Regions from separate parts of the Micromonospora sp. NPDC049081 genome, predicted to be linked through region 1. Evidence: riboswitches for the same ligand, from Rfam matches in the RefSeq annotation. Region 1 holds a riboswitch; each other region holds the start of a gene.
The links. Region 1 has a riboswitch for cyclic di-AMP ahead of AB0B63_RS24575 (C39 family peptidase). Riboswitches for the same ligand answer to the same signal wherever they lie in the genome.

Region 1 (7,363 bases):
GCTGACCCAGCTCTGGCTGGTGGCGGCCGGCTGGGCGATTCTGGGCGGGATCGCCGGGTACGTCTACTTCTGGCGCGGCGAACAGGAGTACGGCCGTGGATGACCGGTACGAGACGTCCAACGACGTCACCGTGACCCTGCCCCGGGTCGTCGAACGGATCCCCACCGTGGTGGTGGACGACGCGCACGTGATCTACCGGGTGCACAAGGGCGCCGGTGGCGGGAGCACACCGGTGGCCGCGCTGCGCCGGCTGGTCAAGCGCTCCTCCGCGCCCAACATCCAGGAGGTGCACGCGGTCAAGGGGGTGTCCTTCACCGCGTACCGGGGTGAGGCGATCGGCCTGATCGGCAGCAACGGCTCCGGCAAGTCGACCCTGCTGCGGACCATCGCCGGGCTGCTCCCGGTCAACCGGGGCGCGGTCTACACCCAGGGCCAGCCGTCCCTGCTGGGGGTGAACGCCGCCCTGCTCAACGACCTGTCGGGTGAGCGCAACGTCACGTTGGGCTGCCTGGCGATGGGGATGCAGCCCGACGACGTGGCCCGGATGACGCCGGAGATCATCGAGTTCTCCGGGATCAACCAACGGGGCGACTTCGCCAGCCTGCCGATGCGGACGTACTCCTCGGGCATGGCGGCCCGGCTGCGGTTCTCCATCGCCGCCGCCAAGAAGCACGACGTGCTGCTGATCGACGAGGCGCTCGCCACCGGCGACAAGGGCTTCCGTAAGCGCAGCGAGCAGCGGGTCCGGGAACTACGCGAGGGGGCCGGCACGGTCTTCCTGGTCAGCCACCAGCTCTCCTCGGTACGGGACACCTGTGAACGGACGATCTGGTTGGAGTCGGGGCTGATCCGGATGGACGGGCCCACCGACGAGGTGATCCGGGCGTACGAGGCATTCGCCAACGGCAAGTAGTATTCCGGGCGCACGTACGGCATCGATCCGATGCTCCACGGACCGCGTCGTCCCGTTGGGGCGGCGCGGTCCGCGCGTTAAGGTTCATCCCGTCGCCAGGCTGGCGCAATCTTCCGTTCAGGGTGACCCCCGGGACGCGTGCAGACATCCCCCGAGAGTGAGGATCGGCAATGACGCAGGACCACACCACTGGCCCGGACGCCACACCGGAGACCCCGGCACCGTGGCGGCCCTCGCGGACGGTGGCGGTGGTGCTGGCCGGAGGCACCGGGACCCGGCTCGGCCTGGGCATCCCGAAGCAGTTGCTGAAGATCGCCGGCAAGCCGATCATCGAACACACCCTGGCCGTCTTCGAGTCCGCCCCGGAGATCGACGAGATCATCGTGCTGATGGCCACCGGGCACGTCGCCGACGCCCAGCAGATCGTCGACAAGGCCGGCTTCCGCAAGGTCAGCAAGGTCATCGAGGGCGGCGAGACCCGTAACGCCACCACCCGGGCCGCCCTGGACGCGGTCGGCGACGGCGACGTCAACATCCTCTTCCACGACGCGGTCCGCCCGCTGGTCAGCGCCCGGATCGTCCGCGAGTGCGTGAACGCGCTGTGGAGCTACTCCGCCGTCGACGTGGCAATCCCCTCCGCCGACACGATCATCCAGGTCGACGAGGACGAGTGCATCACCGACATCCCGGTCCGGTCCCGGCTGCGCCGGGGGCAGACCCCGCAGGCGTTCCGCTCGGGCACCATCCGGGAGGCGTACCGGCGGGCCGAGGGCGACCCGGACTTCGCCGCCACCGACGACTGCGGCGTGGTGCTGCGCTACCTGCCCGGCACCCCGATCAAGGTGATCGACGGCTCGGACGAGAACATCAAGGTCACCCACCCGGTCGACGTGCACCTCGCCGACAAGCTGTTCCAGCTCGCCGCCGCCCAGGCCCCCCGGCTGTCGCACCGCAGCTACACCGAGGAGCTGGCCGGCCGGACGATCGTCATCTTCGGCGGCAGCTACGGCATCGGTCACGACCTGGCCGAGCTGGCCCGGGGCTACGGCGCGCAGGTCTTCCCGTTCAGCCGCTCCAGCACCGGCACCCACGTCGAGCAGACCGGCGACGTCGAGGCCGCGCTGAAGACCGCCTTCGAGGCCACCGGCCGGATCGACCACGTGGTGGTCACCGCCGGCATCCTGGAGAAGGGCGCACTGGCCGAGATGGACGAGGAGACCATGGACCGGGTGCTCCAGGTCAACTTCGTCGGCCCGGTGATCGCCGCCCGGCAGTCCCTGCCGTACCTGCAGCAGACCAAGGGTCAGCTGCTGCTCTACACGTCCAGCTCCTACACCCGGGGCCGGGCCCAGTACGCGCTCTACTCCTCCACCAAGGCGGCGCTGGTCAACCTGACCCAGGCGCTGTCCGACGAGTGGGCCGAGTACGGGGTCCGGGTCAACTGCATCAACCCGGAGCGCACCGCCACCCCGATGCGTACGAAGGCGTTCGGTGAGGAGCCGGAGCACACCCTGCTGGCCGCCGAAACGGTCGCCCAGTCCTCGCTCGACGTGCTGATCTCCGACCTCACCGGTCAGGTGATCGACGTCCGGCGGGCCCCCGGCGAGGCGGCCCCGGTGCCGGCGCAGCCGACCGCGGCCGAGCAGGACCGGCTGCCCAGCGGCGTCGACGCCGGCTGACCCGACCCCCGGAGACGGTACGACATGCGTGGTGACCTGGTCAGGAAACTGATCGCACGGTGCCTGACCACCGGCCTGGCCGTGGTCGCCTTCCTGGTGGTGGCGTTCACCGGGGCCACCGGTTGGGGCCTGGCCCTGGCGGTGGCCGCGCTGGCCGCCGCCGGTTACGAACGTCGGGTCCGCCCCGACGCCGACATCGTCGCCGAGACGGTGCTGCTGGCCGCCGGCATCCTGGTCGGCTACGCCCGCCGGCTCGACGACGGGTTCGACCCGGTGCTGGCGCTCACCGCGCTGCTGCTGCTGGGCCTGGTGCTGCTGATGGGGCCGCTGCGCGATGCCGGCAACCTGGAGATCCGGGCGGCGAACCTGCCGGTGCGGGCGTGGACCCCGCTGGTCGCCGCCCGGCTCGGCGGCGTACTGCTGGGGCTGCTCGCCGTGGTGGCGGTGGCCGCCGCGTTCGCCCTGCCCGCCGTGCTGGCGCTGGTCGTCGTGCTGGTGGTCGCGGCCGGCTGCGGTGCGGTCGGCCTGGACCTGGCCCGGCGGCGGTTCCGGCCGTCGGGTGGGGGCGGCCCGGTGACCCGGGCGCTGCGCGCCCACCAGCCGGAGTTCCTGCTCTACTTCTCCGCCCCGCCCGGCTCGGAATACCAGGTCACCATGTGGCTGCCCTACCTGGAGCGGCTCGGCCGGCCGTTCCTGGTGCTGCTGCGGGAGCCGGAGTTCCTGCCCACGATCGCCGCCGCGACGAGCGCCCCGGTGGTCTACTGCCCCACCCTCAAGGCGATGGACGAGGCGCTGGTGCCCAGCCTGCGGGTGGCGTTCTATGTCAACCACGGGGCGAAGAACAGCCACTGCATCCGGTTCACCCAGCTCACCCACGTGCAACTGCACCACGGCGACAGCGACAAGGCCCCCAGCGCCAACCCGGTCTCGGCCATCTTCGACAAGATCTTCGTGGCCGGTCCGGCGGCGATCGAGCGGTACGCGCGGGCCGGCGTGGAGATCCCCGCCGAGAAGTTCGTCGTGGTCGGCCGCCCGCAGGTCGAAGCCATCGAGGTACGCCGGGAGGCCCGCCCGCTGACCGCCCCGACCGTGCTCTACACCCCCACCTGGACCGGCCACCACGCCGACGCCAACTACTGCTCGCTGCCGGTGGCCGAGCCGCTGCTGCGCCGGCTGCTCGACCGGGGGGCCACGGTGATCCTGCGCGCCCACCCGTACACCGGGCAGAATCCGGCCTCGGCCCGGCAGTTGGCCCGGCTCACCGAGCTGCTCGCCGCCGACCGGACCCGTACCGGCCGGCAGCACCTGTGGGGGGCGGCGGCCAGCCGCGAGCTGAGCCTGACCGAGTGCGTCAACCGCTCCGACGCGCTGGTCTCCGACGTCTCCGGGGTCATCTCCGACTACCTCTACTCCGGCAAGCCGTACGCGGTGACCGACCTCGGCGTCGACGGCGACGAGTTCCTGGACCGGTTCCCGCTGGCCCGCTCCGGTTACGTGCTGCGCCGGGACATGGCCAACCTCGACGAGGTGCTGACCGGGCTGCTGGACACCGACCCGTTGGCGGCGGCCCGCTGGCAGACCCGCCGCCGTTACCTGGGCGACTTCCCCGCCGACGCGTACGCCGAGGGTTTCCTGGCCGCGGCCCGCCGCGAGCTGGAACCGGGCTGGACCCCGCCGACCCCCCGTACCCCCGCCGCCCCCCTCTCCCCCCACGCCTGACCCGCACCCGCACCCGCCCGCCTCCGCCCGCACCCGCCTCCGCCCGCACCCGCTCGCGCTCGCACCCGTCCCGGACACGCCCCCGCACCCGCCTCCGTCGGCAAGATCGTGCTCGATCCAGGTTGTAGTGGCCTCCTCGTCGCAGGAGGCCACTACAACCATGTTCGAGCACGATCTTGCTCCGGCCGGTCGGGTCGACCCTGGGACAGCGAACCGCCCCGGCCACCCGTGGTAGGGCGGCCGGGGCGGGTGGGGTGGCGCGGTCAGGCGGAGTAGCCCCGGGTGGCGATCCAGTTCGCCAGGGTGGTCACGCTGACCCAGTAGGCCGGCAGCGACGGGTCGGCCGAGTCGGCGATCCGCACGGTACGACCGTTGTCCCGGTAGCCCACGGCGGCGATGTAGTGGCCGCCGGGGAAGGAGTGCCAGCCGCCGTCGAGGTCGGTGGCGTCCCCGGCCACGTTCGCGACCACGGCCCGCTTGTCGGCGACCGCCGCGACCACGTCGGCCCGCAGCCGGTCGATCTGCGCGTCGCTCGGCGTGCCGGCGAACATCCTGGTCCGGTACGGGTCACCCTTGACCACGGCGTTGAGCACCCGGGTGGTGTCCTCGGCCGAGTTGGTGCCCATCTCGGTGGTGCCCAACTGGGCGGCGAGGTCGTCCTGGCCGCGCTCGATGCCGGCCGCGCTGAGCGCGTTGCGGACCGCCGCCGGGCCGCAGTAGTAGTAGGTGGTCTGGGCCTGGTAGTCGTAACGCAGGACCTTCGACGACGGCGGCTTCGGGGCCGCCTTGCGGGTCAGGTCCGGGTCGGCGGTGGCCCTGGCCTTCGCCCGGGTGACGCGCGGCGACGGGGCGTCGCTCGCCGACGGGCTGGCCGAGGGGGTGGCCAACGGGGTGGCCGACGGGCTGGTCGGGGCGGGGACGGCGACCCGGGCCTGGGCGCGGCTGGCGACGTCGTCGAGGCGGGGGGCGGTCTCGGCCACGGCGGTGGCGCGCTGCTGGTCGGTCGGGGCGTCGTCGACCCCGGCGGCCAGGGCGGTGCCACCGGCGGCCAGGGCGAGGACCGCCGCCGAGCCGACGACCATCCGGTACGGGCGTCGGGTGCCCAGTAGGCGGAGCTGTCGTTTCATGTGGTGCTTCACAGGGTGTTCCTCCACGGGGCGAGGCGGCGGGCACACCCCATCGGCACGCGGCGGACACGCCACGCGCGGATCGGGTGTTGCGCCGCTCGTTCGGCAGGGACCGCCCGACGGGGGGCCGGGCGGATCGGCGGCTCGCCCGGCAGGGGCCGGGCGGCGGGGCGGAGAGCCGGGTCAGCGCGTCGGGCGCGACGGTCCGGCGGTGCCCCGGCACCGAGGTGGAGGAACTACCGAGGGGGTGGGGTCATGCTGCACGAGGAGGGAACTCCTTCCTTTGCCGCCGACCGGGTTAGCTGACGGATTCGGGCGGGAAGATCGCCCTACCCCGGGCCGTGGCCCGGAGATTCACCCCAGGTGGTGCGTGTGGGTCCCCGGTTCGTGACTGGCACGATTGAGCGGGTCGGCACGGCGTCGCCTCTTGCGATCGGAAACCGCACCGGACCGCAGCGACACTACTGGCCGGTTTCCCCCCTCGCCAAGCCCGTTGAGCTGCACAAACATGGGCTGGACGAGTCAGTTTCGGGGCACTCGGGCACTGACCCGCCACGCGTGGGACGGTCGGAGCGCCCGGGCCCGTCCAGGCGAAAACCCGGACGGCGGGGCACCGACCGCCGATGATCGTCGCAGTCGATGTGACCGACTGTGACCAGGTGTCCGGTTTCCACCCGCAGTGACGGCACCCACAACCCGCAGATAACAATTCAGTCCCGCTGACCCGCTGACCGGTCCGGCTTCGCCGACCAGCCGACCCGCTGATCCGCCGACCGTCTGGCTTCGCCGACCAGCGGCCGGCCGACCTGACGGCCCGGGTCAGCCGACCCGGGCCGGATGCCAGCGGGTGGCGGGGGCCGGGCGGGTGGCGGACGTCGCCGGACGGGGCAGTGGGACCCGGGACGGCCGCCACCGTTGCGCCGCCGCGTGTGCCTCGGCAGCCAGCGACCGGGCCGCCTCGGCGGCCAGTTCGGCGTTCCGCCACGCCGCCCGTTCCCGCCCGACCGCAGCCCGGTACGCCGTACGGCGGTCCTCGCGGACCGCGCGGGCCAGCATCACCTCGTGCTCGACCGGGTGCCGACGCGGGTCCCAACCGTCGCGGTGCGCGAAGACGTCCCGCAGCCGCTCCACCGACAACTCTCCCCGCCAGTGCGCCGCCACGGCCTCCTGGTGCAGCCACCGCTCCCGACCGGCGTACTCGGCGGGGGTGCGGGGAGTACGCGGGCTGGGCAGCGCCCGGGCACCGGTGAACCGGCGGGCCAGCGTGTCCGCCTCGTCGTACGCCTGCCAGGCCCGTTCCAGGGCGTCGTGGGCCGCCAGCCAGGCCACGCGGTGGTGGCGGGCCCTCCGGGCGGCTCCGGAGGCGGCGACGGCCACCTCCTCCGCGTAGCGACGCAGGTCGGCGACGGGGGGTGGGGCGTCGGATGCCGGCGCGGCGGCAGTGGTTGCGGCGGCCGGTTGGTCCCGCTCGGGCCGGGCCACCAGGATGGTGATCCCGGTCAGCGCCAGGACGAGCAGCGCGGACCAGATCACGGTGGCGGTCGGGACCTCGATCAGGAACTGGGAGAGCACGGTGTTCACGGTCGACACCTCGCAGGCGGGATGCGGAAGAGGAGGCCGTACCGGCGGCGGGAACATCCGGCCGGACGGTGCGGGTGTGGTGCGTGGCGGAGGCGGTCGCGGGTGGGTCGGCCCCCGCGTGGGCGCTCAGCCTGCCGGGGGTGCCCGGGGGGCGGTGGCGACGGGTGTTCGACCGGCCGGCAGCGCCGGGGGCGGGGCGCTCCGCGCGACGCCGGCCGACACGATGGCCTCGACCCGGTCTGCCGTCGGCACGGCGAGCACGACGGCGGCCCGGTCTGCCGTCGGCACGGCGAGCACGACGGCGGCCCGGTCTGCCGTCGGCACGGCGAGCACGACGGCGGCG
Region 2 (7,363 bases), on a different contig from region 1:
CGGCAAGACCGCGCACCTGCGTACCGACTCCGACGCCTTCGTCGAGGAGATCCGGACGCTGGCCACCGCCGGTCACGCCGCCAAGATCCGCGCCGAGATCAGCAACCTCGCCGCCACCCACCCCGACCACGGGTGGGACAAGACCGAGAAGCGTCTCGTCGAGGCCGGCGTCTTCGAGGGCTGAGCCCTCCCCCAGCACGACCGCAACCGCCCGTCGGGTCACCCCGGCGGGCGGTTGCGCGTCTGCGCCGGCCGGGTCAGGCTCCGTCGTCGAGCAGGGTGACCTCGCCGGTGTCCAGGTCGTACAGGGCGCCGACGACGTCCACCCCACCCGCCGCGACCGGGCCGGCCAGCATGTCGTCGGCGCGCAGCGCCCGCACCGTACGGCGGACGTGCCGGCGTACGGCCAGCGGGTGCACGGCCGGGTCGTGCGGCCCCGCCTCGGTCACCGCCGGGGTGATCCGCTCGACCAGGTAGCCCAGGTCACCGTCCGGACGCCGGCCCGTCCGCACGCTGTCCACCGTCGCGGCGACCGCGCCGCACCGTTCGTGCCCCAGCACCATCACCAGGGTGACCCCGAGCTGCGCCACCACGTACTCGATCGAGCCCCGCACGGCCCGGTCGAGCACGTGTCCCCCGGTACGGATCACGCAGATCGACCCGAAGGTCTGGTCGAAGATCGCCTCCAGCGGCACCCGTGAGTCGATGCAGCCGAGCAGCACCGCGTACGGCTGCTGGTCGCCGGAGGCCACGGCTGCGGCGGCGGTCACGTCGTGCCCGTGGACCGGTCGGCCGCTGACGAAGCGCCGGTTGCCGGTGAGCAGATCGGCCAGCGCCGCCCGGGGGGTGCGCGCGGCCCGGGGCGGCCCGGCGTCGGCGGACGGCCGGTCGGGGGTCCGGGCGGCCCCGGTGGGCGGACTCGGCATGGCTACAGACTGACCGCCGGGCCGACCTCGTGCGGGCGGGTCGGGAATCTTCTCACCGACACGGTTGGCGTGGTCTGATGTCGGGTAGCCGGTGTTACCGCCGGGTTACGCCGGTGAATGTGTCCCGGGTGCCTGGGAGGTGGCGATGCCGGAGCGACGGGAGTTGCGGCTGCCCGACGGGGTACGCCTGCACGTCGAGGTGACCGGCCCGGTCGGGGCCGAGGTGACCGTGGTCCTGCTGCACGGCTGGACGCTCGACGGTCGGGCCTGGCACCGGCAGCTCACCGACCTGCGCACCCGCTTCGGCGACCGGATCCGGGTGGTCACCTACGACGCCCGGGGGCACGGCCGGTCCAGCTGCATGGCGCTGCGCACGGCGACCCTGGCCCAGCTCGGCGACGACCTCGCGGCGGTGCTGGACGAGGTCGCCCCGGCGGGGCCGGTGCTGCTCGTCGGGCACTCGATGGGCGGGATGACGGTGATGGAGTACGCCCACCGGCATCCGGCCCACTTCGCCGCCCGTACGGCCGGGCTGGTCTTCGTCTCCACCACCGCCGAGGGGCACACCCACACGGTGTACGGTCTGTCGCCGCGGATCGCCCGGCTGATCCGGCTCGCCGAGACCACCGGGGCGGGGGTGCTGGCCCGGTGCGGCTCGTGGCGGCCACCTCGTCCGCTGCTGCGCGCCCTCGCGCCGAGCATCCGGTGGATGCTCTTCGGTGACCGGTGCTCCGGCTCCGACATCCGCCTGGTCACCTCGGCGGTGGCCCGCGCGTCGCTGCGCTCGATCGGTGGTTTCCGCGCCTCGATCGGTGCCCAGCACCGGCTGGCCACCCTGGCCGCGTTGGCGCACCTGCCGGCGGCGGCACTGGTCGGTGACCGGGACCGGTTGACCCCGCCGCCGTGCGCGGAGTCGATCGCGGCGGCGCTGCCGGCCACCGAGCTGACCGTCTGCCCGGGTGCCGGGCACATGCTGATGATGGAACGCCCGGACGAGGTGAACGCCGCCCTCGCCGGGGTGCTGCACCGGGTGTTGACCGCCGGCCGGCGAGCCGGGCGCGACCCTGCGGACCAGGTCACGGCCGCCGCGCCGCCGCCGCCCGGTCCTCGCCGGCCCGCCGTCGTCCCGGCGAGGACCGGGCCGACCGGCTGAACCGCCGGGCGACACACGGCCCCCGCCCCCGGCCACGTCCACCCACTTCCCCGGTCGGTCCGGGACGGGGAAGGACCACCGGCCTGGGGCCCCGTGGAGGTGGTGGAGGTCGCCGGACGGGTATCGCCCCGACGCGGGGTGGGCGGGTGCCCGTACCCTCATTCCGCCTGGCATGCACCCGTGCCCGGCGTCGCCGTCGCACAGGAGCCGGTACGTTGACCGACCAGACCACCCTGGAACAGGAGATCGCCGCCGAACAACGGCATCTCGACCGGGTGTACGCCCGGCTCGCCGAGCTGCGTCGCGCGGCGGCCCGCGCCGAGCGGGACGGCTACCGGATGGCCGGGGTCGGTACCTTCGGTGCGCTGGTGGAGCGGGACGCCATGGTGTTCCACGCCGCGCAGCGGCGGCACCTGTTGGACGCCGAGCACGAGGGGCTGGTCTTCGGCCGGCTGGACCTGCGCGACCGGCAGGTGCTGCACGTCGGACGGCTCGGGGTGCGCGGTGACGACGCCGAGACGCTGGTGGTGGACTGGCGGGCCCCGGCCGCCGCCGCCTTCTACCGGGCCACTCCGGCGGAGCCGCTGGGCGTGGTGCGGCGGCGCACGATCAGCTCGTCGGACGAGAAGGTCACCCGGATCGAGGACGACCTGCTCGACCCGGAGGCCGCCCCGCCGGACATGCCGGTGGTGGGTGACGGGGCGCTGCTGGCGACCCTGTCCCGGGCGACCGGTCGGGGGATGCGGGACATCATCGCGACCATCCAGCGGGAGCAGGACGAGGCGATCCGCTCCCCCGGTTCGGGGGTCACCATCGTCTCCGGTGGGCCGGGCACCGGGAAGACGGCGGTGGCCCTGCACCGGGCGGCGTACCTGCTCTATGCCGACCGCAGCCGGTACGGCGGCGGCGGCATCCTGGTGGTGGGCCCGTCGGCGGTCTTCGTGGAGTACATCGCCTCGGTGCTGCCGTCGTTGGGTGAGGAGACCGCCACCCTGCACTCGCTGGGGTCGCTGTTCCCCGGCATGTCGGCGACCCGTACGGACGGGCCCGAGGTGGCGGCGGTGAAGGGTTCGCTGCGGATGCGTCGGGTGTTGGAGCGGGCGGCCCGGGACGCGGTGCCGGACGGCCCGCAGGAGCTGCGGCTGCTCTACCGGGGGACGCTGCTGCGGTTGGAGCGGCGTGAGCTGGACGGCATCCGGGACCGGGCGTTGCACCGGGGGGCCCGCCGTAACGAGGTGCGCCGGGTCGGCTTCGACGGGGTGCTCGCCGCGCTCTACGCGCAGGCCCGTCGGTCGGCGGTCAGTGGGCTGCCCGAGCAGCGTGCCTTCGAGGACGAGATCATCGAGCGGCCGGAGTTCCGGGAGTTCCTCAAGGCGTGGTGGCCCCGGCTGCATCCGCGGCACGTGCTGGGCTGGCTGGCCCGCCCGGAACGGCTGCACCGGTACGCGGCCGGCATCCTCTCCCGGGCGGAGATCGGGTTGCTCGTCGCGGCGTACCGGTCGTTGGACGTCGAGGGGTTGACGGTGGCCGACATCGCCCTGCTCGACGAGTTGGACGCCCTGCTGGGCCGGCCGGTGCGGCCGAAGAAGGCGAACCGGGACCCGTTCCAGCTGGCCGGCGGTGTGCGGGAGCTGAGCACGTTCGGTGAGCGGCAGCGCGCGGCCCGGGCGGCGGCCCGGGAACGGCCCGAGGACTACCGGGACTACGCGCACGTGGTGGTGGACGAGTCGCAGGACGTCTCGCCGATGCAGTGGCGGATGGTCGGCCGGCGTGGTCGGCTCGCCTCCTGGACGGTGGTGGGTGATCCGGCGCAGACCGCCTGGACGGGCGACCAGCAGGAGTTGGACCGGGCCCGGGACCAGGCGCTGGGCCGGCGGCGGCGGCACCGGTTCACGCTCTCCACCAACTACCGCAACTCGGCGGAGATCTTCGCGGTGGCGGCGGCGGAGATCCGCCGGCTCTATCCCGACCTGGAGTTGCCGAGTGCGGTGCGGTCCACCGGGGTGGAGCCGGTGGCGCTGCACGTGCCGGCGGCGGAGTTGGCCCCGGCGACGGTGGACGCGGTGGACGCGGTGCTGGCCGAGGTGGCCGGGACGGTCGGCGTGATCACGCCGGTGCCGCGCCGCGACGAGGTCGCCGGCTGGTTGGGCGACCGGGGCGGGGCGCGGCTTCAGGTGGTGACGAGTCTCCAGGCCAAGGGCATGGAGTACGACGGGGTGGTGCTGGTCTGCCCCGGGGAGATCCGGGCCGATCCGGGCTCGGGGGTACGGACGCTCTACGTCGCGTTGTCCCGGGCCACCCAGCGCCTCACCACCATCGACCCCACCGGCTGAGCCACCGGCCCCGATCGGCCCGGCCCCTGGTCGAGGGCCCCACCGACGTTTCCGGGTCGTCGGCGACCCCGCTGGTCGTGCTGGGTCGTCGGCGACCCCGCTTCGTGCTGGGTGGAAGGCCCCTGCTGTCGCTCCTGGCCGAAGGCCCGGCCGTCACTTGCATACATAGCGATGTGAGCATAGATTGGACCGGGTCCGCAGCGGCGACGGAAGGTGTGGACGTGGGCGCAGGTCATGACCACAGTGCGACGGTCAGTAACGCCGCACACCGGCACCGCGGTCGACTCTGGGCGGCTTTCGGACTGCTCGCCGTGTTCATGGTGGTCGAGGCGGTGGCCGCGTTCGGCACCGGCTCACTGGCCCTGCTCTCCGACGCCGGCCACATGTTCACCGACGTCCTCGGCATCGGGATGGCCCTGGCGGCGATCACCGCCACCCGGCGGGCCACGCAGGACCCGCAGCGCACCTTCGGCCTCTACCGGCTGGAGGTGCTCGCCGCGCTGGCCAACGCCGTCCTGCTCAGCGGGGTGGCGATCTACGTGCTGATCGAGGCGGTCCGCCGGTTCGGCGAGCCACCCGAGGTGCTGGCCGGCCCGATGCTGGTGGTGGCGGTGCTCGGCCTGCTCGCCAACCTCGTCGCGTTCGGCCTGCTGCGCGAGGGGGCCAAGGAGAGCATCAACCTGCGCGGGGCGTACCTGGAGGTGGTCGGCGACCTGCTCGGCTCCCTCGGCGTGATCGCGGCGGCGCTGCTGATCGCCGGCACCGGCTGGTGGTGGGCCGACCCGGTGGTCGCCGTGGCGATCGGCGTGTTCATCCTGCCCCGCACCTGGCGGCTCGGGCGGGCGGCGGTGCGCATCCTGGTGCAGGCCGCCCCGGAGCATCTCCCGGTGACCGCCGTACACGACCGGTTGACCGCCGTGCCCGGCGTCGCCGAGGTGCACGACCTGCACGTCTGGACGCTCACCTCCGGCATGGACGTCGCCTCGGCCCACCTCACCCTGGCCGGCGACGCCGAGGCCGGCACCGTGCTCGCCGCCGCCCGTGGCGCCCTGCGGGAGGACTTCCACATCGAGCACGCCACTCTCCAGATCGAGCCCCGAGCGACCCCAGGAGCATGCGGCCCGACCCACTGGTGACCCCCGGCCGCCGCCCTGCGACCGGGCCGCCGTCTCGTGCCCGGCGGTCCGGCGCTGCGCGACCCGGCCACCGCCTGCGCGACCCGGCCACCGCCTGCGCGACCCGGCCGGCGCCTCCGCCCGGCAGCCCACCGCCCGCGACCCGACCACCGTCTCGTGCCCGGTGGTCCGGCTCACTCTCCGGGAATCGCGCTGTAGATCAACGGCAATTTGCACCGTTCGCACCTTTTGGCAGTATTCACTCTCGTACCCTCAGTCACGAGGTAGGCAGCTGTCCCACGCGTACCGGTAGGCTCGGCTCCGGCCACCGCCAGGCGGCGCCCACCGGCGCCGGCAGTGGCCGCCGCCTAATCGCCCACCAGGGCGAACCGGGGAACCACGTTCCTGGGGTGCATCCGCGTCAGCGGTAGGGATCTTCCGTCCCGAACCCGTCAGCTAACCCGGTCGGCGGCTGACGGAAGGACATCACATGCACGTACGCACCACCACGCGACTACTGGCCGCAGTCGTCACGGCGCTCGCCCTGGGCGTGTCGTCCGCGCCGTTCAGCCCGGCCGTCGCCGCGCCCACCACCCTCCTCGCCGCCCCCGGCGACGACGAGGAGGGCGGCACCCCGGCCCTGCGCGACCAGCTCGACGCGGCCAGCAAGGGGTGGCTCGACGCGAAGACCGCCCTCGAGCGCTCCACCCGACGTCAGCAGGAGTTGGACGGCCAGCTCAAGACCATCGAGGCGCAACTGGTCACGCAGACCGGCAAGGTCGGCGAGATCGCCGGAGCGGCCTACCGCACCGGCCGCCTCGGGCCGATGTCCGCCCTGCTCAACAGCAACAGCCCCGGTGGCTTCATGGACCGCGCGTCGGCATTGGAGACGGTCGCGGCCCGGGAGGACCAGGAACTGCGCAAGATGATCGAGACCCGGGACCAGGCCGCCCGGACCCGGGCCGCCGTCAGTCGGGAGATCACCGAGCAGCGCAAGCAGGTCGCCACCATGGGCAAGCGGAAGGATCAGGCCGAACGCGCGCTGGCCGTGGCCGCCGCCGACAAGCCGGCCCCCACCTCCTCCAACGACTCCGGCAGTTCGGAGGGCACGTCCAGCAGCAACGCCAAGGGGGCGCCCCGCAACTCCGACGGTTCCTGGCCGTCCGAGTCGTGCAGCGTCAACGACCCGACCCCGGCCAACGGCTGCATCACCCCGCGTACCCTCAACGCCCTCCAGCAGGCCAAGGCGGCCGGTTTCACCCGGTACGTCTCCTGCCACCGTCCCAGTGGTTCCGGTGAACACCCCAAGGGCCGCGCGTGCGACTTCGCCGCGCAGAAGAACGGCTTCGGCGGGGTGGCCAGCGGCGGCGACCGGACGTACGGCAACAACCTCGCCGCCTACTTCATCCGTAACGCCGACCGGCTCGGCGTGCTCTACGTGATCTGGTTCAAGCGGATCTGGCTGCCGAGCAGCGGTTGGAAGGCGTACAGCGGGGGCAACGGCGACCCGTCCAGCGACCACACCAACCACGTGCACCTGTCGATGTACTGAGCTGGCCCGGTGGCCCGTCCACGACGGGCCACCGGAACACCGCCGACGGCCCACCGGAACACCGCCCGACGGCAGGGGCGGGCCCGGTGCCGCAGGTCGGCCCCGGGTCAGCCGGCGGCAGACGGGTCGCCGGCCCGGCCGTCCAGCACCGCGCCGAGCCGGCTGGCCAGCCCCAGGTGAGCGGAGCGGGCCTGCCGGAAGGCGTACCCGAACAACGGTGCCGGCGCGGCGAGGGTGATCTCCACGTCGATCCGCAGCAGGTCACCCTCCGTCCGCAGCCGGGT
Region 3 (7,363 bases), on a different contig from region 1:
GGCGGGCGGGGCACGCCGGCTTCTGGGCCCGGGCCGGCACCCCGGTCACCGACGACACCGAGATCGTCTGCATCCGGTTCCGGCTGGTCTCGGCCGGCGACGGCGGGACACGCACCGGCGACCTGGGCACCTGACCCAGCCCCGGGCCGCACCCCGTCAGTGTGTGCGGCCCCCGCCAGTGCGTGCTGCGGCGACCGGTCAGGGCGTGCGGCGACCGGTCAGGGCGTGCGCAGCTCCGGCAGCAGGCGGGTGGCGACGTCCGCCAGCACCGCCTCGTCCCCCGCGTACCAGCTGCTGGCCCGGGGCCAGTGCGTGATCACGTCGGTGAAGCCGAGCGCCGCCGCCCGCGCGACCTGCTCGGCGAAAAAGTCCGCGCTGCTCAGCGAGAAGACCGGTGCCGAGTCCAGGGAGAGGTACCGGGGCAGACTGGCCGGTTCGCGGCCGGCCTCGTCGAGGGTACGGTCCATCCGGGCGCACAGCGTCGCCACCCCGTCCCACCAGGCCGTCAGGTCCTCCTCGCCGGTGCCGGTGGTGACCCAGCCCTGACCGAACCGGGCGACCAACCGCATCGACCGGGGCCCGTTGGCGGCCACCACGAACGGCACCCGGGGTTGCTGCACGCAGCCGGGGTTGTTGCGGGCGTCCACGGCGGAGAACCAGTCACCCCGCCAGGTGGTGCCGTCCTCCCGCAGGATCAGGTCCAGCAGCTCGGTGAACTCGCCGAACCGGTCCACCCGCGGCCGGGGCGGCAGCGTCTCCCCGCCCAGCACCGCCGAGTCGAAGCCGATCCCACCCGCGCCGAGACCCAGCAGCAGCCGCCCGCCGCAGATGTCGTCGAGGGTGGTGACCTGCCGGGCGAACGCCGCCGGATGCCGGAAGTTGGGCGAGGCGACCAGGGCGCCGAGCAGGATCCGTTCGGTCACCGTGGCAGCGGCGGTCAGCGTCGACATCGAGTCGAACCACGGGCCGTCGACCAGATCCCGCCAACCCAGGTGGTCGTACGTCCAGGCGTGGTCGAAGCCCCACGCGTCCACCTGCTGCCAGCGCCGACGCGCCTCCGGCCACCGCTGGTCGGGAAGGATCACGATGCCAATCCGCATGATCACCAGGGTACGTCCCGACGCCGCCCCCGCCGTTCCCGTGCCGGGTGCCCGCGCCCACGTGGGTCAGTCAGGCCGGGTCTGCTCCTCGGTCTCCGACCACGGGGTCGCCTGCAGCGCGATCGGCCGGTAGGCCAGCGCGCGGTCGACGATCTCGGTGGCCGTCAGCTCCGGGGTGGTCGTGAAGATCAGATCGGAGACGTCCGGACAGACGAGGTCGCGTGCGAGTCTGCCCAGCCAGTCGTTCAGCTCGCCGTCGTCGGCATAGTCGAGCCGCATGATCCGCTCGACGAGGGCGACGGCCTCGTCCCGGGTCAGCTTCGCCGGCACGGCGACCTCCTCGGAGCAGGGTCGATGGCACCCCACATGATCCTCGACGGGGAGGTGTCGAGGTTTGCCGCCCTGGCTGTCATCCAGGTCGACCCGGGAGCGCGCGGGTCAGGTGGTCCTGGCGCGTCCTTTCGAGCTGATGTCGTCAACGAATCAGGCGGTGAGTGGGGCGTGACAGGTGTGCAGGAGGGTGTGATGGACGGCAGGCGACCGGCGGGGCGGCAGGCGGGGCGGCGGGCGGCGGGCGGGGCGGCGGGCGGCGGGCGGCGGGCGGCGGGCGGCGGGCGGCGGGCGGCGGGCGGCGGGCGGCGGGCGGCGGGCGGCGGAGTGTGCTGACGTCGACACCGCTTCGGCCGTCGGTGTGAATCGTTCACGTCATCAGGTCTAAAGGACGCGCACGTGTATCCGCTGCCCTCGCCATGCCGATCCAGAGGGCTTCAGGTCGCCGGGTCGCCGCCTGGGCGACGTCACTTCACGGAGGTGTTCTCAACGTGTCAATCACGCCAGAACGGATCGTCGGCCAGCGAAAGGGCTTCCGCGCGTTCGTCCTGCACGTGGATCTCTTGTCGGGACCGGTGGGGACCGGGGTTGTATGTCTCGTCGCAACCGCCAAGTCACCAACGCGGGCGGCACCTGGAGCCGCTACCCCAGCCCAAGGTCATGACTTGTTACCGCGACAACCCCGCTGTCGGCCGCGCCGGTGCTCAGCTGGCTTTCGAGCCAGGTGAGCAGCGTCGTGCTGTACTGCCCGCTGATGCTCCCGCTATCGGCGCGGTGCGCCTTGGTTGGCCACTGAACATCGAAGGCCCTGACTCGGATTCGCATCCTGGTCAGGGCCTTCGTGGTGGAGCGGGTGACGGGAATCGAACCCGCACTGTCAGCTTGGGAAGCTGATGTTCTGCCATTGAACTACACCCGCAAGCGGCACCACTGTACCTGAGGTGACCATGCCCGCGCACCCTGGCACCCCCGCGCGCCGTCGACCACCACCCGTCACGGACCAACTACCAGCTGCTGAAATAAAACGGTCAGATGTTTCACAGAAGCAGCTTAGGGACGTTCTCAAACGTGTCGATCAGTTGTAACGTCACCCCCACGTTCACGACCTCGGCGCGACATACCCCCTGTCGCGCCGCCAGAAAGAGGTGGGCCCATGGGACTACGTCCCAACCTGCTGACCCGGCGTGCCGCCGGTGTCGCATCGACGACCTTCGCGCTGCTGCTGAGCACCGCTGCGGTGGGCGTCGTGCCTGCGGCTTCCGCGTACTCCGCAGCCCCCGATAACGCCCCCTGCGCGGAGCCGGCCGACGTCCACGAGGACGTCCACTCCGACGCGCGCGTTCGCGGCGGCAGCAAGGCCGCGCACAAGCGGCACGACCCGAACCAGCTGACCGCCACGCAGGTCAAGGAGCGGGAGGCGGACTTCGCTGCCGCCCTGCGCAACAGCGCCCTGCGGTCGAAGTCCAGCATCCGCACCGGTTCGAGCGAGGGCACGACGGTGGCGCTGGCCCCGATCACCGTCCCGGTCGTCGTCCACGTGATCCAGCGGGACAGCACCCGGGCCGGGGGCAACATCCCCGACTCGCTGATCAACTCGCAGATCACCGTGCTCAACCAGGCGTACAGCGGTGCGACCGGCGGCGCGGCCACCGGCTTCACCTTCCAGCTCCAGAAGATCAACCGGGTCACCAACGCGTCGTGGTACCCGATCGTGCAGGGTTCCTCGGCCGAGCGGGCGATGAAGACCCAGCTGCGTACCGGCGGCAAGAACACCCTCAACTTCTACCTGGGTGAGCTGAGTGACGACCTGCTCGGCTGGGCGACCTTCCCCAAGCGCACCCTGGACGTGATGGACGGCGTCGTGGTGCTCGGCGAGTCGCTGCCGGGTGGCGCCGCCACCAACTACAACCTGGGTGACACCGGCACCCACGAGGTCGGCCACTGGCTGAACCTCTACCACACCTTCCAGGGTGGTTGCTCGGGCTCGGGCGACGGCGTCTCGGACACCCCGGCCGAGCGTGAGCCGGCCTTCGAGTGCCCGACCGGTCGGGACACCTGCACCGCGTCCGGCAAGGACCCGATCACCAACTTCATGGACTACACCTACGACTCGTGCATGTACCAGTTCACCGCTGGTCAGGCGAGCCGCATGGTGAACGCGTGGACCGCCTACCGCGCGTCGGCCTGACCGACACACCGCAGGCACCGGTGCCGGCTCCGTCCTTCCCGGACGGGGCCGGCACCGTCGTCTTCCGGGTCAGGCGGCGGTACGCCGGGTGTCGAACCCGTGCCGACCACGCCGGGCCGGCCGCTGATCGGGCAGGTCGGCGACACCCGGCCGACCCGCTGTCGGGTCCAGCCAGACCTGCACGGCGGGACGCCCGCCGTCGGGGCGCAACTGGCCGCCGTGGTCACGCCGGGTCAGCATGGCGACGTCCACGCTGAACTCGAAGAGCCGCCAGTCGACCTGGGGAGCGGCCCGACCGATCGCAGCCACCAGCGCCACCCGGGCCGGATCGGCCACCGGCTCGGCCCGACCGGCGAGATACGCCTCGTCGTCGCTCTCCTCCGACGGGAACGAGTGGAGCGCGTAGCGGCCGTCACGTTCGAGGTCGCGTCGCTTGGGTGAGTCGACGACGAAGCAGAAGAGCCCGCCGTCGGTGACCAGCGGGCAGACCGGGTGCACCCGGGGACCACCGTCGGCGCGGACGGTGGCCAGGTAGCCGAAACCCGGCCCGTACTGCTGGAGGAGAAGGCGGATCCCGTCGGCGAGTCGGGGCTCGTCGGCGGCGAATGCGGACCAGGATGCCATGCCGTCATCCTATCGAACAGGCGTTCGAAAATCAGTCCGACACGCAGGTGGAAGGGCCCGGCATCCGCCCCGCAGCCACCGCCGAGGACGACCGCGGGCGGCCCGGTGGGTCGGGGCGGCCGACGCGCCGACGAGGCCGGCGGGACGGCCCGGTGGGCAGGGCGGACTGGCGTGCTCGATAGGGTGGCCCGATGCTGCTCTCCGACCGGGACCTGGTCTCCGAGATCAAGGCCGGCACGCTGGCGCTGGAGCCGTTCGAGCCGAGTCTGGTGCAGCCGTCCAGCATCGACGTGCGCCTCGACAAGCTGTTCCGGGTCTTCAACAACCACCTCTACACCCACATCGACCCGGCCGTGCAGCAGGACGATCTGACGTCGATGGTCGAGGTGCCGGCGGGCGAACCGTTCGTGCTGCACCCGGGCGAGTTCGTGCTCGCCTCCACGCTCGAGGTCATCTCGCTCGGCGACCAGCTCGCCGGCCGGTTGGAGGGCAAGTCGAGCCTGGGCCGGCTGGGCCTGCTCACCCACTCGACCGCCGGCTTCATCGATCCGGGCTTCTCCGGCCACGTCACGCTGGAGCTGTCGAACGTGGCGAACCTGCCGATCACCCTGTGGCCGGGCATGAAGATCGGCCAGCTCTGCATCTTCCGGCTCTCCTCGCCGGCCGAGCACCCCTACGGCTCGGAGGTGTACGGGTCGCGTTACCAGGGCCAGCGCGGGCCGACGCAGAGCCGCTCCTGGCAGAACTGGCGCATCTGGCCCACCCGCTGACCGACACCCCACCGGGCCGGGCCGCAACCCACCGGCGCGGGCCGCACCCCGAGGACGCGGGCCGCAACCCACGGACGCGGGCCGCACCCCACCGGCGCAGCCGCACCCGAGGATGCGGACCACACCTCGGCGGCACCGGCCACAACCCACCAGCCCGGCCGCACCCCAAGGGCGTGGACCACAGCCTGGCGGTGCGGGCCGCATCCCGGGGGACGGGCCACCGCTGGAGCACGGTCGTACCGGAGTGCGGCACACCGCGTCCGGGCCCCCCGGATCCGGGGGGCCCGGACGCGTGGCTCAGCCGGGTCGGCCGTAGCTGTTGACCGGCCCGTCGTCGACCCGCTTCATCGTGATCGGCTTGCCGGCCTGGGAGGCGTGTACGACCCAGCCGTCCCCGACGTACATCCCGACGTGGTGCAGGTCGGCGTAGTAGAAGACCAGGTCGCCGGGGCGCAGGTCGGCCCGGCTGACCCGGTCGGTGACCTGGCGCTGCTGCCGGGCGTTGTGCGGCAGCGACACCCCGGCCTTCGCCCAGGCGGCCATGGTCAGCCCGGAGCAGTCGTAGTTGTTGGGGCCGGCCGCGCCCCACACGTACAGCTTGCCGATCTGGGCGCAGGCGAACTTGACGGCCGTGCCGGACGGGCCGCCGGGGTAGCCGGCCGGGCAGGGTGCCGGGCGCAGTGATCCCCCGCCGCCGTTGCCGTAGACCTTCAGCCGCAGCTTCTGCAACTTGTCGATCTCGGTGTTGATCTGCTTCTTCTTCGCCGCCAACTGGGCCTCGGTACGGGTCAGCTGGGCGACCATCTCGTCCAACGGCGCCTTGGTCGCGGCGAGTTCGTCGCGCAGTGCCGCGACGGTCCGCACCTCGCGCTGCTGGCGGCTGGCGAACCGGTCCAGCAACCCCAGCTGCTCGACCACCTGGCTGGGGCTGTGGCTGCCGAGCAGCGCATTGACGGTGGACATGTTCTCGCCCTTGTACGCCTGGACGGCGAGGCCGCTGACCTGGTTCATCGCCTGGTCCACCCGCCGTTGCAGCGGGGCGATCCGCTTGCCCAGTTCGTCGGCCTGCCGGCGCTTGGCGGCCAGGTCGGTGCGGGTGGCGTTGTGCTGCTCGATGATCGGTTCGAGCTTGTTCCAGTCCTGGTCGATCTGTCGTTCGATCTCGGCGACCGAGGGGTCGGCGTGGGCTGCCGTGGCGCCACCGGTCAGGGCGACCGCGACGGCGGCCAGGGTGGCGAGGGTGGTGGTGAAGCGGGACCAACGTGGGCGCGGCACCGTCGTCTCGCGGGCGACCTGGGTCGACCGGCGTGACGGTGGGCGCGGGGCATCGTGTGCCACCGGGCTCCGGGCTCCTTCTTCCTCGACCGCCTACCGGGTTAGCTGACGGGTTCGGGCGGGAAGGGAGCGCCCTACCGCAGTGGTTGCGGATTCACCCCGGCGTACCTGGGTCCCCGGCTCGCCCGGAGGCGACTCGGCGGTGCCGGCCGACGCCACCCCGGGTGGGGCGGACCTGGTGCCGACCGACGATTGACCAGAGTAGAGATGGTCGTTATCGATCCGCAACCCGCCGGGCCGGCACAGTCCGTGACCGGAAGACGGGCCAACCCCCGGCCCAGCGGGCCGGGGGTTGGCGTCTGCGCTGGTCAGGGTCGGCGGAAGCCGGCCACCGGCATGTAGTTGATGCTGGTCACCTGGACCGGCTTACCGGTCCGGGGTGCGTGCACCATCATGTCGTTGCCCAGATAGAGGCCGACGTGGTGCAGGTCGCTGAAGAAGAACACCAGGTCGCCGGGGCGGGCCTCGGAGCGTGGGATGGCCTTGCCCTCGTTCCACTGGGCACCGGTGAAGTGGGTCAGCGAGATGCCGGCCGCCTTGTAGGCGAACTGGGTGAGCCCGGAGCAGTCGAACGAGTTCGGCCCGGTGGCGCCCCAGACGTACGGGTCACCGACCTGCGCGCAGGCGGTGGCGATCGCGGTCCGGGCGGCGGAGCTGAGCACCCCGTTGATCGTGGGGCAGCCGTTCACCTTGACGGTGGTCTTCGGCATGGCCGCCTGGAGCCGCTTGATCTCGGCGTTGATCTTGGTCTTCTTGGCCGCGAGGTCCTTCTCCTGCTGCACCTCGGCGGCGATCAGGGTGTCGAGCTTCTGCTTCTCGGCGTCGTACTTGCGACGCACCACGAGCACCGCCTCGACCTCCCGCCGCTGCTCGGCGGCGAGTCGGTCCAGAATGGTCAGCTGCGCGGCGAGGGTGCCCGGCCGACTGGTGGTGAGCAGCGCGCTCAACTCCTGCGACGGCCCGGACTTGTAGTAGCGGGAGGCGAGGTCACCCACCCGGCCGAGGGCCAGTTCGCT
Region 4 (7,363 bases), on a different contig from region 1:
CCGCCAGGCAGACGCTCCACCCGGTGGCCGGTGAGCCGGTCGGCTCGTCGGGCAGCACCACCACACATCCGGCCCCGCACCCGAGGGGACGGGCCGTCACCATCGTGAGCCGTACCGGACCGGTCAGGTCCCCCCGGTCCATGACCGGCGACACGACGGACGTCCGGTGGGGGCGCTCGACCGGGGTGTCGTGCCCGACGGAGGTCCGGTCCGCCGAGGTGGAGTGGCCGACCGTGGAGTGGCCGACCGGCCGACCGTCGGCGGGATGACCGGCGGCCGGGTGCGCGTCGTGGCCGAGGGTGTGCATCGCGGACAGCCCCAGCAGGGTGCCGACGAGCAGCAGCAGCCGCAGCCACCGCCCGGCCGTCGTCGTTCCCGCCCGCCGCACGGTTCCACGCTAGCCGTCCCGGACGGCCGGCGGGCCCGGACGGGTCGGCCACCCGACACGGGCGTACCGGCCGCAGCGGTGGCGGGGCCTGCCACCAGCACGTGAACCGCGCGGCCCGACCTGGTGCTGGCTACCATCGTCCGACGACCCGCCGCCCGTGGATGAACCGGCTGGCCGGCTGACACGTATCCCGTCCCGGATCGTTGGGAGTACTCGCACACATGGGCGCCGACCACACCCGTCCCGCTCCGTCCACCCCACCCCGGGTGCGGCGGATCCTCGTCATGACGGTGGTGCCGCTCATCGTCGTCACGGTGATCGCCACGCTGCTGCTCTGGCCGGGGGAGACCCCGAAGATCGACCAGGGCGAGCAGGTGCCCCGCTACCACGGCACGGTGACCCGGGTGGTGACCGAGCCGTGCCCGCCCGTCCCGCAGACCCCCGACGGCCCGTCGGGGGCGGCCGACGGGCCGTGCGGGACGGTGACGGTCACCGTCGGGCAGGGCCCGGACAGTGGTGAGCAGGTCGAGACGCCGGTCCCGTCCGGGCCGGGGGCACCGACGGTGACGGTCGGCGACGAGGTGGTGCTGGTCGCGTTGGCCGACCCCACCGACCCGTCGGTGAGCAGCTACCACATCGCCGAGCACCAGCGGGGCATGCCGCTGCTCTGGCTGGTCGCCCTGTTCGCGGCGGCGATCGTCGCGTTCGGCCGGCTGCGCGGGCTGGCCGCCCTGGCCGGCCTCGGGGCGAGCTTCGCCATCCTGTTGACCTTCGTGGTGCCGGGCATCTCCGCCGGGGGCGCACCGCTGCCGATCGCGGTCACCGGCGCCGCGCTGATCATGTTCGTGGTGCTGTACCTCACCCACGGGGTCACCGCACAGACCTCGGTGGCGGTGCTCGGCACGCTGGGCAGCCTGGTGCTGACCGGCGTCCTGGGCACGCTGGCCACCGCCGCCACCCACCTGACCGGGTACGGCAGCGAGGAGGCCACCACGCTGTCGATGTACCAGCGCGACGTGGACCTGCACGGACTGCTGCTGGCCGGGATCATCATCGGTTCGCTGGGTGTCCTGGACGACGTCACGGTCACCCAGTCGGCCACCGTCACCGAGCTGGCGCACGCCAATCCGGGGCTGTCCCGGTTGCAGCTCTACCGGGCGGCGACCCGGGTCGGGCGGGCGCACATCGCGTCCACGGTCAACACGATCGTGCTGGCGTACGCGGGGGCCTCGTTGCCGTTGCTGCTCCTGCTCACCGCCGACAGCCGGCCGGTGAGCCAGATCCTGACCAGCGAGTTCCTGGCCCAGGAGATCGTCCGCAGCGCGGTGGCGACCCTGGGGCTGGTGGCGGCGGTGCCGCTGACCACCGGATTGGCCGCGCTCGTCGTCACCGCCGGGCGTGGTCCCGCCGACGCCGACGCGACCGGACCGACGCCCACCCCACGCCCCGCCCCCGACCGTGCCGAGGCGCTGGCGGCGCTGAGCGGCCCCCGGCACGGCGAACCGTCCACCCCGGCCCCCGCACGGTGGCCAGACCCGGAAAGGAGCACGGACACCGCATGGTGACACTGCGCTGTGTGACCGGAGGTGAGGTCGCGGCTGTCGGTCGCGTCACTGATTACCCCTCGCTATCGGGAAAATACGCATTTTGCCGGGTTGTGACCGTAGATCCCCGGTACGACTCTCGGGTAACCTCGCTGCCGGTCACCGCCGAAGGCGCCCACCGGAGCCAGCGGTGCCACCGCCCAATCGCCGTACGGCGAGCCGGGGAACCGAGCACCTGGGGTGAATCCGCGCCAGCGGTAGGGGCCACTTCCGTCCCGAACCCGTCAGCTAACCCGGTCGGCGGTCGACGGAAGGGACAACTGTGACGGCACCCCTACGCCACTGGTGGACTCCGGTGGTGGCCGTGCTCGCCGCCCTGGCGCTGGTCGCCGGGCCCGCCGCCGCCCCCGCGGCGGCAGCACCCAACGCGCCCACCCCCTCGGGGCACGAGGAGGACGAGGAGCCGAAGCTGCTCACCGACGTCATCGAGGCGACGAACCGGGAGTATTCGGCGGCGAAGAACCGGCTGGAGAAGTCCAAGAAGCGCCAGCTCGAGTACGCCATCGAGGTGGAGAAGGCGGAGCAGGAGCTGGCGGCGTTGGCTCCGCAGGTCAACGAGATCGCCGCCCAGTCGTACCGGACGGGTCGGGTCGGCGCGGTCGCGGCGCTGCTGGAGAGCAACGCCCCGGACACCTTCGTCCGGCGGGCCGCCGCCCTGGACGAGCTGAACATGGTCAACGCCGGCAAGCTGGCCGAGGTCAACAAGGTCAAGAAGCGTGCCGAGCAGGCCAAGCTCGCCGTCGACACCGAGGTCCGTGAGCAGCAGAAGCAGACCAACCTGATGGCCAAGAAGAAGACCGAGGCCGACAAGGCGCTCGCTCTGGTCGGTGGTCGGGGCTTCACCGGTGGCCTGGTCGACGCCACCTCGCCGGTCGCCCGGATCGCCCCCGGTCAGACGGCCGACGGCGACTGGCGCGGCGAGTCGTGCAGCGAGAACGACCCCACCACGTCCGGCTGCATCACCCCGCGCACGCTGCACATGTACAAGGAGGTCAAGCGGGCCGGCTTCAACCGGTTCGTCGGCTGCTACCGCCCCGGCGGGCCGTGGGAGCACCCCAAGGGCAAGGCGTGCGACTGGTCGTTGCAGAAGAGCGGCTTCAGCCCGTGGCACAACAACGACACCCGGATGTACGGCAACAACCTCGCCGCGTTCCTGATCCGCAACTCGGACCGGTTGGGCATCTACTACGTGATCTGGAACCGGCAGATCTGGTTCCCGGCCAACGGCTGGAGTTCGTACTCCGGGCCCTCCAACCACACCGACCACGTCCACGTGTCATTGATGTAGCCGGCCATGACCCTGGCGGTGCGGTGTCCGGGGCCCGGGCACCGCACCGCCCCGGTGAGGTGATCGAGTCGGCCAGCACGAAGGCCGCCCGGCTGAGCCGGGCGGCCTTCGTCGTGCGTGGTACGCCTCAGCCGGGGACGGCCGCGGGCTCGCCGGTCGGCACGGCGTCGACACCCGTCGGCACGGCCGGCCCGGGTACGACGGCAGCGGCCGCCGCGGTGGTGGGCGCAGCCGCCCGGGTGGCGGGAGCGGCGGCCTCGTGGGCCGGGGCGACCTGGCGGACCTCACCGGCGGCGAGGCGGTAGGACATGCCGACCACCGCGCACCGCCCGGCGGCCACCTCGGCGGCGATCACCGGGGAGTTGCCGAGCAGCACCTCGACGGTCTGCGCGATGTGGATGTCGACGATCCCGTCGATGTCGTGCACCCCCTGCTGGTCGGCGCGACGCAGGCTCGGCCCGACGGCGGCGACCACCGAGTAGAGGTGCCCCGGGGGCTGGGTGCCGGTACGGGCCGCCTCCCGGGCCGCCTGCACCGCCCCGCAGGAGTCGTGCCCGAGGACCACCACCAGCGGGGTGCCGAGGATCGTCACCGCGTACTCGACGCTGCCGAGCACCTCCGGCCCGGCGGTGTGCCCGGCGGTCCGGACCACGAAGAGGTCACCCAGACCCCGGTCAAAAATGATCTCGGCGGCCAGCCGGGAGTCGGAGCAGCCGACGATGACGGCGAAGGGATGCTGGCCGTCGGCGACGGCGGCCCGGTGGCTGGCACCCTGGTTGGGGTGGTGGGGCTCCCCGGCGACGAAACGCCGGTTGCCCGCCTGTAGTTCGGCCAGCGCCTGGGTCGGAGTGATCGGGGCCATTGCCTCACCTCGGTCCGGAATCGCACCTGGTCACGCCGGCCGGCGGCGACGACGGCCGTGTTCCCACGGTCACACGCAGCGAAAGGTACGTCAAGATTTCGTGATCCACGTTTCAGGCTTTGGTCGCCACGATGTCGACCAGGGGTCGAGGCCCACGGTCCGACCCGGCGGCCGACGGCGGGCCTCCCAGGTACGGGCCATACGATGACGTCATGGCGACGACGACGGGCGGCACCGGGAGCACCCGGAACTGGACGTTCCTCACCAACCACGGTCACGTGCTGCTCGCCATCGCCCGCAACCCCACCGCCCGGCTGCGGGACGTCGCCGACGAGGTCGGGGTGACCGAGCGGGCCGCCCAGGCCATCGTGGCGGACCTGGAGACCGGTGGCTACCTGCGGCGTACCCGGGTCGGCCGACGCAACGAGTACACGATCGACCCGAGCGGTCACTTCCGGCACCCCGCCGAGGCCGACCGCCAGGTCGGTGCCCTGCTCGCCCTCTTCACCCCCACCACGCCGACCTCGACGTCGGGGCCCACGGCCCACCCGACCGACGCCTGAGGCATCAGCCCACCTGCCCGACCGAACCCGGCGGCGACAGCCCGGGCGACCGACGCCCCGGGCTGCAGCCAGGTGACCGACGCCCTGGGCGGCAGCCCGGGCGACCGGTGCCGAGTCGACGGCCCGCCCACCCCCGGGGCGGACGTGGGCGGGGGCCGTCGGGAGTCCGGTGCTTCATCGGGGCCACGGCGCGCTGGCAGCGCCCGGACCGCTCCCCAGGCCGGGACGGCTCAGCAGAACCGGCCCGGGGACGCCTCGACAGAACCGGCCCGGGGACGGTTCAGCAGAAGCTGCCGGCCCGCGCGCCGCCGTCCTGCCGGGTGGTACGGAGGTCGCAGAGGTCGTAGCCGTTGGCGGTGAGCGCCGCCTTCGCCGCCGTCGTCTGTGCCCCGGTCAGCGCCGGCTCCCGGGACAGGACGAAGCCGGTGCTGCGGTCCGGGTCACCGACGACCGCCCAGCGGTAGTCGGGGTCGAGCCCGATCACCACGTAGTTCGGCCCGCCCAGGTAGAGCCACCGGTTGCCGAGCTTGAGGAACGACACGGTCAACGCCGAGTCGGCCGGCGGGTTCTCGCTGCGGGCCCGACCGGTGACCGCGCTGGTGGTGCCGACGATGGTCTGGCAGGTGTTGCGGACCCCGACGGTGCCGTCGGGCTGGACGTCGTACCGGGCCTTGACGTTCTTGAAGCACTGGATCTCGAAGATCGCCGGGATGGCGGCGACCTGGTACCAGTCGCCCGCGTACCGCTCGACGTCGACGTCGGCGACCGGGGTGAGTGGCCCGGTGTCGACGGCGGTCGGCGCGGCCTGCGCGGGTACGGCGGTGGCCAGCACCGTCGCGGTGGCGACGGCGACGGCCGCGGCGACCTGACGACGTACTCCCATGGTGTCTCCTCCGGTCTGTTCGGTCCCGGCGCGGCAGGGTGTCGCGCCGCCGGCCAATTGCCCGGACCGACCGGGCGGAAACTGTCGGCATTCTCATCGCCGTCGATGCATCCAGGGGCAGGTCAGCGCGCGTATCCCTGCTGGGAACGGTCCGTCCACAGGGCACACCGTGGCCCGGGTCACTGGTCCGATCGGGTCACCGACGCTGCGCGCACGGCCGGGTGGGGATAGGTTGGACGGGTGATCCGCCCAGCTTCCACCCGGCCCGTCTGGGTGTCGAGGCTGCGCGACCTGGCCCGGTTGGCGGTCACCGCCCTGGTGCTCACCGTCGGCCTCGGCGGGCTGTTCGCCGCCACCGGTGGCCCGGCCGCCGCTGCCGCCCAGCCGCTCGTGGTGACCTCGCGGGTGGCCGAGCTACCCGCCGACGCCTACGCCGGGGACGACGCGTCCACCGAGACCCGTCCCGGTGCCGGGCGAACCGCCCACGGGCCCACCCGGCCGCTGCCGGCCGGATCCGCCGACGAGCCCACGGTCCGGCCCGCCGCCCGGGTGGACGTGGCGACGCCGGACCCGGCCCGGGACGCCACCGGCCGGCGCGGCCCGCCCCGGCACTGAGCGGCGCGGCACTCCCGGTGCCCGTCCCCGACCGCGCCCAGGTCCGAGGTGGGCCGGCCGGATCCGGTCCGTTGAGGACACGCCGCCCGTAGCTCCCGCCCCGACCGGGCCCCCGTCCGTCCACATCGTTGTTCCACCGTGAGGTGCTGGTGATGCAGACCGTCTTCTCCGCCGTCCTACCCGACGTCCCCGCCGCCGCCGGAATCTGGCTGATCCTGCTCGCCGTCGCGGCCGTCGCCGTCGCAGCCCTGGTCGTCCGTCCCGACCGGTTCCGGCTGGCGGTGGCCCGCCGGTTCCGCGACGCCGCCCTGCCCGACGACCGGGAGCGCACCGAACAGCACCGGGAGCACACCCGGTACGCCGAGGAGGTCGCCGTGGCGGCCGACCGGGCGGGCACCACCGCGAGCCGGCTGCGGGCCGAGTGGCTGGCCACCCAGGACGAGGTCGAGTCCGCCTGGACGGCCCTGGAGTCGGCCGAGGCGCACCTGCGTCGGCTCGCCGCCGCCGCGGCCATGCCGCTGCCGCACACCGGGCAGACCCCGGCCGAGTACGCCGACCGGGAGCGCTGGCTGCACCGGGCCGCCGAGGAGGCACACCGCCGGGGCGAGCTGTCGGACGCGCAACTCGACGACGCCCTCGCCCACCGCGCCGGCTGGGACCCGCGCCGGCACCCCGTGGAGCAGGAACTGGTGCTGCGCCGCGCCACGCGGGACCACCTGGCCGCCCGGCACCGGGCGGCGGTCGCCCGGGAACAGGCCGCCTGGCGGGCTGCCGACCTGGCCGGGGCGGCGGCGCGCAGCCTGCGGGACGAGGCGTTCGCCGCGCGGGAGCGCCGGCCGGAGCGGGCCGAGTCGGTGCTGCCGATGACGGACAGCCCGCGCCCGTCGGCCGAAGCCACCCGGGAGAACCCCACCGTGGCACGCGGCCGGGCCGCTGTCGCCGCCTACTGACCCCACCGCCACCGGCCGGCCCGTCGGGTCGGCGACGGAATCCGGCGCGACGGGCCGGGCTGGGCTAGCGTTGCGGGCATGTCCCGGGAGATGTGGGCGCTCGTGGTCGTCGGCGGCATCCTGGCGCTGGCGACGCTGGTCGGCGCGGTCCTGCTGGCGGTACGGGTCATCCGCACCCGACGGCTGCTCGGCACGCTGGGCGTGGGCGGC

Region 2: another riboswitch for cyclic di-AMP. It lies ahead of AB0B63_RS30215 (hypothetical protein); the one in region 1 lies ahead of AB0B63_RS24575 (C39 family peptidase).
Region 3: another riboswitch for cyclic di-AMP. It lies ahead of AB0B63_RS10500 (NlpC/P60 family protein); the one in region 1 lies ahead of AB0B63_RS24575 (C39 family peptidase).
Region 4: another riboswitch for cyclic di-AMP. It lies ahead of AB0B63_RS31540 (hypothetical protein); the one in region 1 lies ahead of AB0B63_RS24575 (C39 family peptidase).

The regions. Positions count from the first base shown of each region.
Region 1 is NZ_JBEZEK010000020.1:76,121-83,483, forward strand. It holds gene AB0B63_RS24555 (ABC transporter permease) at 1-103, shown strand, start outside; gene AB0B63_RS24560 (ABC transporter ATP-binding protein) at 96-914, shown strand; gene AB0B63_RS24565 (bifunctional cytidylyltransferase/SDR family oxidoreductase) at 1,085-2,593, shown strand; gene AB0B63_RS24570 (CDP-glycerol glycerophosphotransferase family protein) at 2,618-4,312, shown strand; gene AB0B63_RS24575 (C39 family peptidase) at 4,576-5,439, opposite strand; cyclic di-AMP (ydaO/yuaA leader) riboswitch at 5,712-5,856, opposite strand; gene AB0B63_RS24580 (hypothetical protein) at 6,259-7,020, opposite strand; gene AB0B63_RS24585 (hypothetical protein) at 7,147-7,363, opposite strand, start outside.
Region 2 is NZ_JBEZEK010000035.1:45,032-52,394, forward strand. It holds gene AB0B63_RS30190 (hypothetical protein) at 1-184, shown strand, start outside; gene AB0B63_RS30195 (carbonic anhydrase) at 258-926, opposite strand; partial or broken gene AB0B63_RS30200 (alpha/beta hydrolase) at 1,072-1,962, shown strand; gene AB0B63_RS30205 (AAA family ATPase) at 2,295-4,412, shown strand; gene AB0B63_RS30210 (cation diffusion facilitator family transporter) at 4,634-5,548, shown strand; cyclic di-AMP (ydaO/yuaA leader) riboswitch at 5,883-6,014, shown strand; gene AB0B63_RS30215 (hypothetical protein) at 6,018-7,079, shown strand; gene AB0B63_RS30220 (SRPBCC family protein) at 7,187-7,363, opposite strand, start outside.
Region 3 is NZ_JBEZEK010000005.1:97,527-104,889, reverse strand. It holds gene AB0B63_RS10535 (ASCH domain-containing protein) at 1-134, shown strand, start outside; gene AB0B63_RS10530 (LLM class flavin-dependent oxidoreductase) at 219-1,106, opposite strand; gene AB0B63_RS10525 (e9imm peptide) at 1,167-1,430, opposite strand; tRNA gene AB0B63_RS10520 (tRNA-Gly) at 2,276-2,349, opposite strand; gene AB0B63_RS10515 (zinc metalloprotease) at 2,584-3,618, shown strand; gene AB0B63_RS10510 (pyridoxamine 5'-phosphate oxidase family protein) at 3,688-4,242, opposite strand; gene dcd (dCTP deaminase) at 4,434-5,012, shown strand; gene AB0B63_RS10500 (NlpC/P60 family protein) at 5,310-6,350, opposite strand; cyclic di-AMP (ydaO/yuaA leader) riboswitch at 6,363-6,499, opposite strand; gene AB0B63_RS10495 (NlpC/P60 family protein) at 6,656-7,363, opposite strand, start outside.
Region 4 is NZ_JBEZEK010000043.1:932-8,294, forward strand. It holds gene AB0B63_RS31530 (hypothetical protein) at 1-388, opposite strand, end outside; gene AB0B63_RS31535 (YibE/F family protein) at 610-1,953, shown strand; cyclic di-AMP (ydaO/yuaA leader) riboswitch at 2,120-2,251, shown strand; gene AB0B63_RS31540 (hypothetical protein) at 2,255-3,280, shown strand; gene AB0B63_RS31545 (carbonic anhydrase) at 3,408-4,142, opposite strand; gene AB0B63_RS31550 (helix-turn-helix domain-containing protein) at 4,355-4,705, shown strand; gene AB0B63_RS31555 (lipocalin family protein) at 4,986-5,588, opposite strand; gene AB0B63_RS31560 (hypothetical protein) at 5,829-6,203, shown strand; gene AB0B63_RS31565 (hypothetical protein) at 6,356-7,153, shown strand; gene AB0B63_RS31570 (YkvA family protein) at 7,232-7,363, shown strand, end outside.